2 regions of the Rhodococcus olei genome follow, and region 2 is predicted to be linked to the other one. Evidence: riboswitches for the same ligand, from Rfam matches in the RefSeq annotation. Region 2 holds a riboswitch; the other holds the start of a gene.
The links. A riboswitch is a leader RNA that binds a small molecule or an ion and turns the genes downstream of it on or off. The one in region 2 is predicted to bind cobalamin.
Positions count from the first base shown of each region.

Region 1: linked by a shared signal. The riboswitch ahead of ABD951_RS08085 (magnesium chelatase subunit D family protein) and the one ahead of cobN (cobaltochelatase subunit CobN) in region 2 are both predicted to bind cobalamin.

Region 1 is NZ_BAABFB010000029.1:335,028-338,435, reverse strand. It holds gene ABD951_RS08085 (magnesium chelatase subunit D family protein) at 1-1,741, opposite strand, end outside; adenosylcobalamin (AdoCbl) riboswitch at 1,806-1,930, opposite strand; gene mqo (malate dehydrogenase (quinone)) at 2,009-3,408, opposite strand, start outside.
Region 2 is NZ_BAABFB010000023.1:191,295-194,702, reverse strand. It holds gene cobN (cobaltochelatase subunit CobN) at 1-1,310, opposite strand, end outside; cobalamin riboswitch at 1,345-1,485, opposite strand; gene cobG (precorrin-3B synthase) at 1,529-2,686, shown strand; gene ABD951_RS05535 (precorrin-8X methylmutase) at 2,706-3,332, shown strand; gene ABD951_RS05530 (precorrin-2 C(20)-methyltransferase) at 3,332-3,408, shown strand, end outside.

The sequences.
Region 1 (3,408 bases), on a different contig from region 2:
CGGCGAGCAGGCCGGCCGCGACCCGCGCGCGGTGCACGGGGTCGGTGCCGCCGGTGGCGCGACCGTCGGTGAGGGTCACGACCATCGCGCGCCGCTGCGGGTCGCGCACCCGCTCCCGTAGCACCACCTCGCGGGCCTTCAGGAAGCCCTGCGCAAGCGGACTCTTGCCGCCGGTACGCAGCGACCGCAGTCGCCGCACCGCCACGTCGACCGACGACGTCGGCGGCAGCACCAGGTCGGCGGACGCACCCCGGACCGTGATCACCGCGACCTTGTCGCGCCGCTGGTAGGCGTCGCGCAGCAACGACACGACGGCACCCGTGACGGCGGACAGCCGGTCGCGGGCGGCCATCGAGCCGGACGCGTCGACGACGAACACGATCAGGTTGCCCTCGCGGCCCTCCTTCACCGCGCCGCGGATGTCGCCGGGCGCCAACACCATTCGGCCGTCGCGGCGACCCCGCGCGACCTGGTGTTCGGCGGCCGCGAACAGGGTGCCGACGAGGTGCAGGCCGCGTCCGGGTTCGGTCGTGGCCCGCACGGTCCGGCCCTGCGGGGACCGCGAGCGCGACCGCCGGCCGGGAGCGCCCTCACCGACGCCGGGGACGGTGAGCAGCCGGGTGCGGAACTGCGCGGAGGGCGACCCGACGGGGCGTTCCTTCGCCGGGCCGGGACCGGACGGGTCGGTGGCCTCGGGCTCGGCCCGTTCACCCGTGGCGGCGTCGGTGCCGTCGGACCCCGGCGGCGGCGCGCCGCCGCCGGGACCGTCCGGGTCGGGATCGGGGTCGGGTTCCGGCTGCTGCCGCGCCTGCTCGTCGGCGTCGCGCATCGCGTCGTCGAGCTGCTGCGGGTCGAGCCCCGGCTCGTCGAACGGGTCCCGGCGGCGGCGGTGCGGCAGCGTCAGCTCGGCCGCGACCCGGACGTCCTCCTCGCCGACCTCGGCCGCGCCGCGCCACGCGGCATGCGCGGTGGCGGTGCGGGCGAGGACCAGGTCCGCGCGCATGCCGTCGACGTCGAACGATGCGCACAGTGCGGCGATGCGGCGCAGCTCGCGGTCCGGCAGCGCGACTCCCGGCAGCGCGGCGCGGGCGGCGGCGATGCGGGCGGCGGTCGCGGCGTCGGCATCGGCGTGCCGCGCGGCGAACCCGGCGGGGTCCGCTTCGAAGTCCAGGCGACGGCGCACCACCTGCATGCGGACGTCGACGTCCCGGGACGCAGCGACGTCGACGGCCAGACCGAACCGGTCGAGCAGCTGCGGGCGGAGCTCCCCCTCCTCCGGGTTCATCGTCCCGACAAGCACGAAGCGGGCGGGGTGGCTGTGCGAGACGCCGTCGCGTTCGACGTGGACGCGGCCCATCGCCGCGGCGTCGAGCAGCACGTCCACCAGGTGGTCGTGCAGCAGATTCACCTCGTCGACGTACAGGACACCGTCGTGGGCGGCGGCCAGCAGTCCGGGCTGGAACGCCCGCTCCCCGTCGCGCAGCACCTTCTCCAGGTCCAGGGAGCCGACGACCCGGTCCTCGGTCGCACCGACCGGCAACTCGACCAGCCGGGCCCGGGTCCCACCCGACGTCGGCGGCAGCAGCGCCGCGAGGGCCCGCACCACCGTGGACTTGGCGGTGCCCTTCTCGCCGCGGACCAGCACACCCCCGATGCCGGGGTGGACCGCGCACAACACCAGCGCCAGCCGCAGCTGATCCTGACCGACGATCGCACTGAACGGGAATCCCGGTTCCCTCACCGAATCCTGCTGCACCACAGCGTCGTTCCCCTCACTCCCCGGTTTCCGCGCCGGGGGTCGGCCGTTCCTCCCCCCACCGCGGCGATCTGACTTCCGGTCGCGGCGGGCGGTGCCTGCGGCCGTCACAGTGGCGGGACCGTGCCTGATTCGCACAGGACTTCCCCGCGGCGGGGAACACAATGTTCGAGGCGAACTCTATCCCCCGACACGACACCGGCCGCCACCTGGCCCGGGTGGGCAGGTGGCGGCCGGTGAGCGGGCCGGGAATCAGGCGGTGGCGGCGGTGGCGACCACGGCGGGCTCCTCGAGCTCCAGCACGCGGTTGCTCCAGTCCCACACCTCGCGGAACAGGGACTCGTTGTCCGACAGCTTCAGGCCCAGCGAGGGCACCATCTGCTTGAGCTGCGGCTCCCACGACGACCAGCGGTCGCCGAAGCAGCGCTGCAGGACGTCGAGCATCGCGGGGACCGCGGTGGACGCGCCCGGGGAGGCACCGAGCAGGCCGGCGATGGTGCCGTCGGCGGCGCTGATGACCGCGGTGCCGAACTCGAGGACGCCGCCGCTGCCCTTCTTGCGGATGACCTGGACGCGCTGGCCCGCGGTGATCAGCTCCCAGTCGCCGGCGGTGGCGCGGGGCACGAACTCACGCAGGGTCTCGATGCGGTCCGCGGGCGACTGCAGGAGCTCGCCGATGAGGTACTTGGTCAGACCCAGCTCGGTGAGGCCGACACCGAGCATCGACAGGAGGTTGTTGGGCTTGACGGAACCGGGCAGGTCGGTGACCTTGCCCTGCTTGAGGAACTTGGGCGACCAGCCCGCGTACGGGCCGAACAGCAGGCCCTGCTGTCCGTTGATCACGCGGGTGTCGAGGTGCGGAACCGACATCGGGGGCGCGCCGACCGCGGCCTTGCCGTACACCTTGGCGCGGTGCTGCGCGATGAGCTCCGGGTTGGTACAGCGCAGGAACTGGCCGCTGACCGGGAAGCCACCGAAGCCCTTGGCCTCCGCGATGCCGGACTTCTGCAGCAGGTGCAGCGCGCCGCCGCCGGCGCCGACGAACACGAACTTCGCGTTGACCGTCTTCTTGTCGCCGGTGCGCTGGTTGACGACCTTGAGGGTCCAGCTGCCGTCGGACTGCTTGGACACGTTCCGCACCTCGTGACCGAAGTACACGCTGCCACCGGACGCGCCGATGTGTCCGAGGAACTGCTTGGTCAGGGCGCCGAAGTCGACGTCGGTGCCGCCGTCCGTCCAGTTCAGGGCGACCGGGTCCGAGAAGTCACGGCCCTTGGCCATCAACGGCAGCCGCTTGGCGAACTCGTCGGGTCGCTCGGTGTACTCCATGCCGGCGAACAGCGGGTGGCCGGCGAGTGCGTCGTAGCGGGCCCGCAGGTACTTCACGTTCTCGGCCCCGTGCACGAAGCTGACGTGCGGGATCGGGTTGACGAACTCCTTGGGCTCGGTCAGGATGCCGTTCTCGATCGCGTACGACCAGAACTGCCGCGAGACCTGGAACTGCTCGTTGACGTTGATCGCCTTGGCGATGTCGACGGAGCCGTCCTTGTTCTCGGGCGTGTAGTTGAGCTCGCACAGCGCCGAGTGACCGGTGCCGGCGTTGTTCCACGGGTCGCTGCTCTCGGCAGCGGCCGCGTCGAGGCGCTCGAACA
Region 2 (3,408 bases):
CGGAAGTCCTCCGGCAACGTCGCGAACCACTCGCGGTAGCGGGCGGCCGAGATCCGGATCGGGTTGCCCTCCAACTGTTCCGCGGTCAGCCAGTCCGGGTCCTGGCCGCCGGCGGCGATCAGCGCGTGGATCAGCGCGTCGCCGTCTCCGGACGCCAGCCCCGGCAGCGCGTCCTCCCCGTCGGCCGGTCCGAGGTCGTAGCCGGCTTCGCGCATCGCGGTCAGCAGCGCGATCGCGCTGGCCGGGGTGTCCAGGCCGACCGCGTTGCCGATCCGCGCGTGCTTGGTCGGGTACGCCGACAGCATCAGGGCGATCCGCTTGTCCGGGTTCGGGATGTGCCGCAGCCGCGCGTGCCGCACCGCGATCCCCGCGACCCGGGCCGCGCGGTCGGCGTCGGGGACGTAGGTGGTCAGCCCGTCGGCGTCGATCTCCTTGAACGAGAAGGGAACCGTGATGATCCGGCCGTCGAACTCCGGCACCGCGACCTGCGTGGCGACGTCCATCGGGGACAGTCCGTCGTCGTTGGACTCCCAGGCCTCGCGGCTGCCGGTCAGGCACAGGCCCTGCAGGATCGGGACGTCGAGCGCGGCCAGCGCCGAGACGTCCCAGGACTCATCGTCCTCCCCGGCGGACGCGCCCGCCGGCTTGGTGCCGCCGGCCGCCAGGACCGTCACGACCATCGCGTCCACCCCGGACAGCACGTCGAGCAGCTCCGGCTCGGCGGTGCGCAGCGACGCGCAGAAGATCGGCAGCGGCCGGGCCCCGCGATCCTCGATCGCCCGGCACAGCGCCTCGACGTAGTCGGTGTTCCCGGCCAGGTGCTGGGCGCGGTAGTACAGCACCGCCACGGTCGGGTTCCCCGATGTGACATCGGGGAACCTCGGGGCCCGCTCGAGGTGGCCCCAGGTCGGGGTGTGCACCGGCGGCTCGAAACCGACACCGGTCAGCAGCACCGTGTCCGAGAGGAACCCGTGCAGATGGGCGAGGTTCTCCGCTCCGCCCTCCGCGAAGTACGCGTGGGCCTGCGCGGCCACGTTGCCGGGCACCGTGGACAGCTCCATCAGCTCGGCGTCCGGCGCCAGTTCGCCACCGAGGACCACGGTCGGCGTGCCCGCGGCCAGGACCGCGTCCAGACCCTCCTCCCAGGCCCGGCGGCCACCGAGGATGCGCACGACCACCAGGTCGGCGCCGTCGACGAGCTCGGGCACGTCGTCGACCACGATCCGGGCCGGGTTCGCCCAGCGGTAGTCGGCTCCGCTCGCGCGGGCGCTCAGCAGATCGGTGTCGGACGTGGACAGCAGCAGGATCACGCGGCAGGCCTCCTCGGGGTTTCGCGCCCCGCTCGGTTCGGGACGGCAGCCGACGAGTGTCTGGCTCCCCGGACCGGTGTCCGGGTCACAGTGGCGCGACCGCACCGGGTTTGCACCGGTTTCCTCGCGAGCTGCCGCAATCGCCGCTGATCGTACCGGCACCCGGTCGCCGCGTCGGCGGCGCTCGGCACCGGGCGCCGCGCCGTACCCTGGAAGCGATGTCCGATCCCGAGTCCTCCCCCGAACGATCGCGCCCAGACGCCTGCCCGGGCGCCCTCCAGGTGCACCAGGCCGCCGACGGCGCCCTGTCCCGAGTGCGGTTGCCCGGCGGGGCGATCGCCCCCGAACAGCTGCAGGTCCTCGCCGACGCGGCGCGCGACCTCGGGAACGGGGAAGTCGAGCTGACCTCGCGCGGCAACCTCCAGCTGCGCGAGGTGACGGACCCGGGCGCGTTCGCGGACCGGCTGTCCGCGGCCGGGCTGCTGCCGTCCGCGACCCACGAGCGGGTACGCAACATCCTGGCGACCCCGCTGTCGGGCCGGATCGGCGGCCTCGTCGACGTCCGCGACTGGGTGCCCCAGCTCGACGCCGGGCTGTGCGCCGATCCGCGCCTCGCCGACCTGCCCGGCCGCGTCCTGTTCACCCTCGACGACGGCCGCGGCGACGTCACGGGACTCGCCGGTGACATCGGGTTGCACGCCGTCGGCCCGGACCGGCTCGCCCTGGTGCTCGCGGGGCGCGATCACGGCGTCCGGCTGCCCGCGGGCGACGCGGTCGCGGCGGCCCTCGACGCCGCCCGGGCGCTGCGGGAGATCCGCGGCACCCGGTGGCGGCTGCACGAGATCGAGGGCGGCCCGGACCGGGTGCTCGAGCGCCTGGGACTGGCCGCGACCACCGATCCCGTCGACCTCGCCGCCGCGGACGCGTCGGCGCCGATCGGCTGGCTCGACCAGCCCGACGGACGGGTCACCCTCGCCGCCGGACTGCGGTTCGGGATCCTGCCTGCCCGCGTCGCGGACTTCCTCGTCGCGGTCGAACGTCCGATCACGATCACACCGTGGCGGTCGGTGCTGCTGCACGACCTCGACGAGTGGGCAGCCGAGCAGGTGGTGCGGGTGCTCGCCCCGATGGGGCTCATCTTCGACGCGAACTCCCCGTGGCTGCAGGTGTCCGCCTGTGCCGGGCGCCCGGGCTGCGCGAAGTCCCTCGCCGACGTGCGGGGTGACGCCGCCGCGGCCGTCGAGTCCGGCGACCTGCCCGCCGACGGCCGCCAGCACTGGGCGGGCTGCGAACGCAAGTGCGGTCGCCCCCGCGGCGCGGTGACCGACGTCGTCGCCACCGGCGACGGCTACCGGGTGGACCGGGCCCCGTCCTGACCCCATATCGTGGAGACCCATGACCGACTACATCCGCGACGGCGCCGAGATCTACCGTCAGTCCTTTGCCACGATCCGGGCAGAGGCCGACCTGTCGAGGTTCCCCGCGGACGTCTCCCAGGCCGTCGTCCGGATGATCCACGCGTGCGGCCAGGTCGACCTCGTCGACGACGTCGCGTTCACCCCCGGTGTGGTGTCGACGGCCCGCGCGGCGCTGCGGGACGGGGCGTCGATCTTCTGTGACGCGACGATGGTGTCCTCCGGGGTGACGCGGAAGCGTCTGCCCGCCAAGAACGACGTCGTCTGCATGCTCGGCGACCCGCGGGTACCGGTGATCGCCGAACGGCTCGGCAACACCCGCTCGGCGGCCGCGCTGGAGTTGTGGGGGCCGAAGCTCGAGGGCGCGGTCGTCGCGATCGGCAACGCGCCGACCGCACTGTTCCACCTCCTCGACATGATCGACCAGGGCGCTCCGAAGCCCGCCGCGATCATCGGCTGCCCGGTCGGCTTCATCGGTGCCGCCGAATCCAAGGAGGACCTGATCGCCCGCGCCGGCGACGTCGAGTATCTCGTCGTGCGCGGCCGCCGCGGTGGCAGCGCGATCACCGCGGCCGCGCTGAACGCGATCGCGACGGAGGTCGAGTGATGGCCGGCAGGCTCTTCGGCATCGGTCTGGGCCCCGGCGATCCGGAACTGGTCACCGTCAAGGCCGCGCGGCTCAT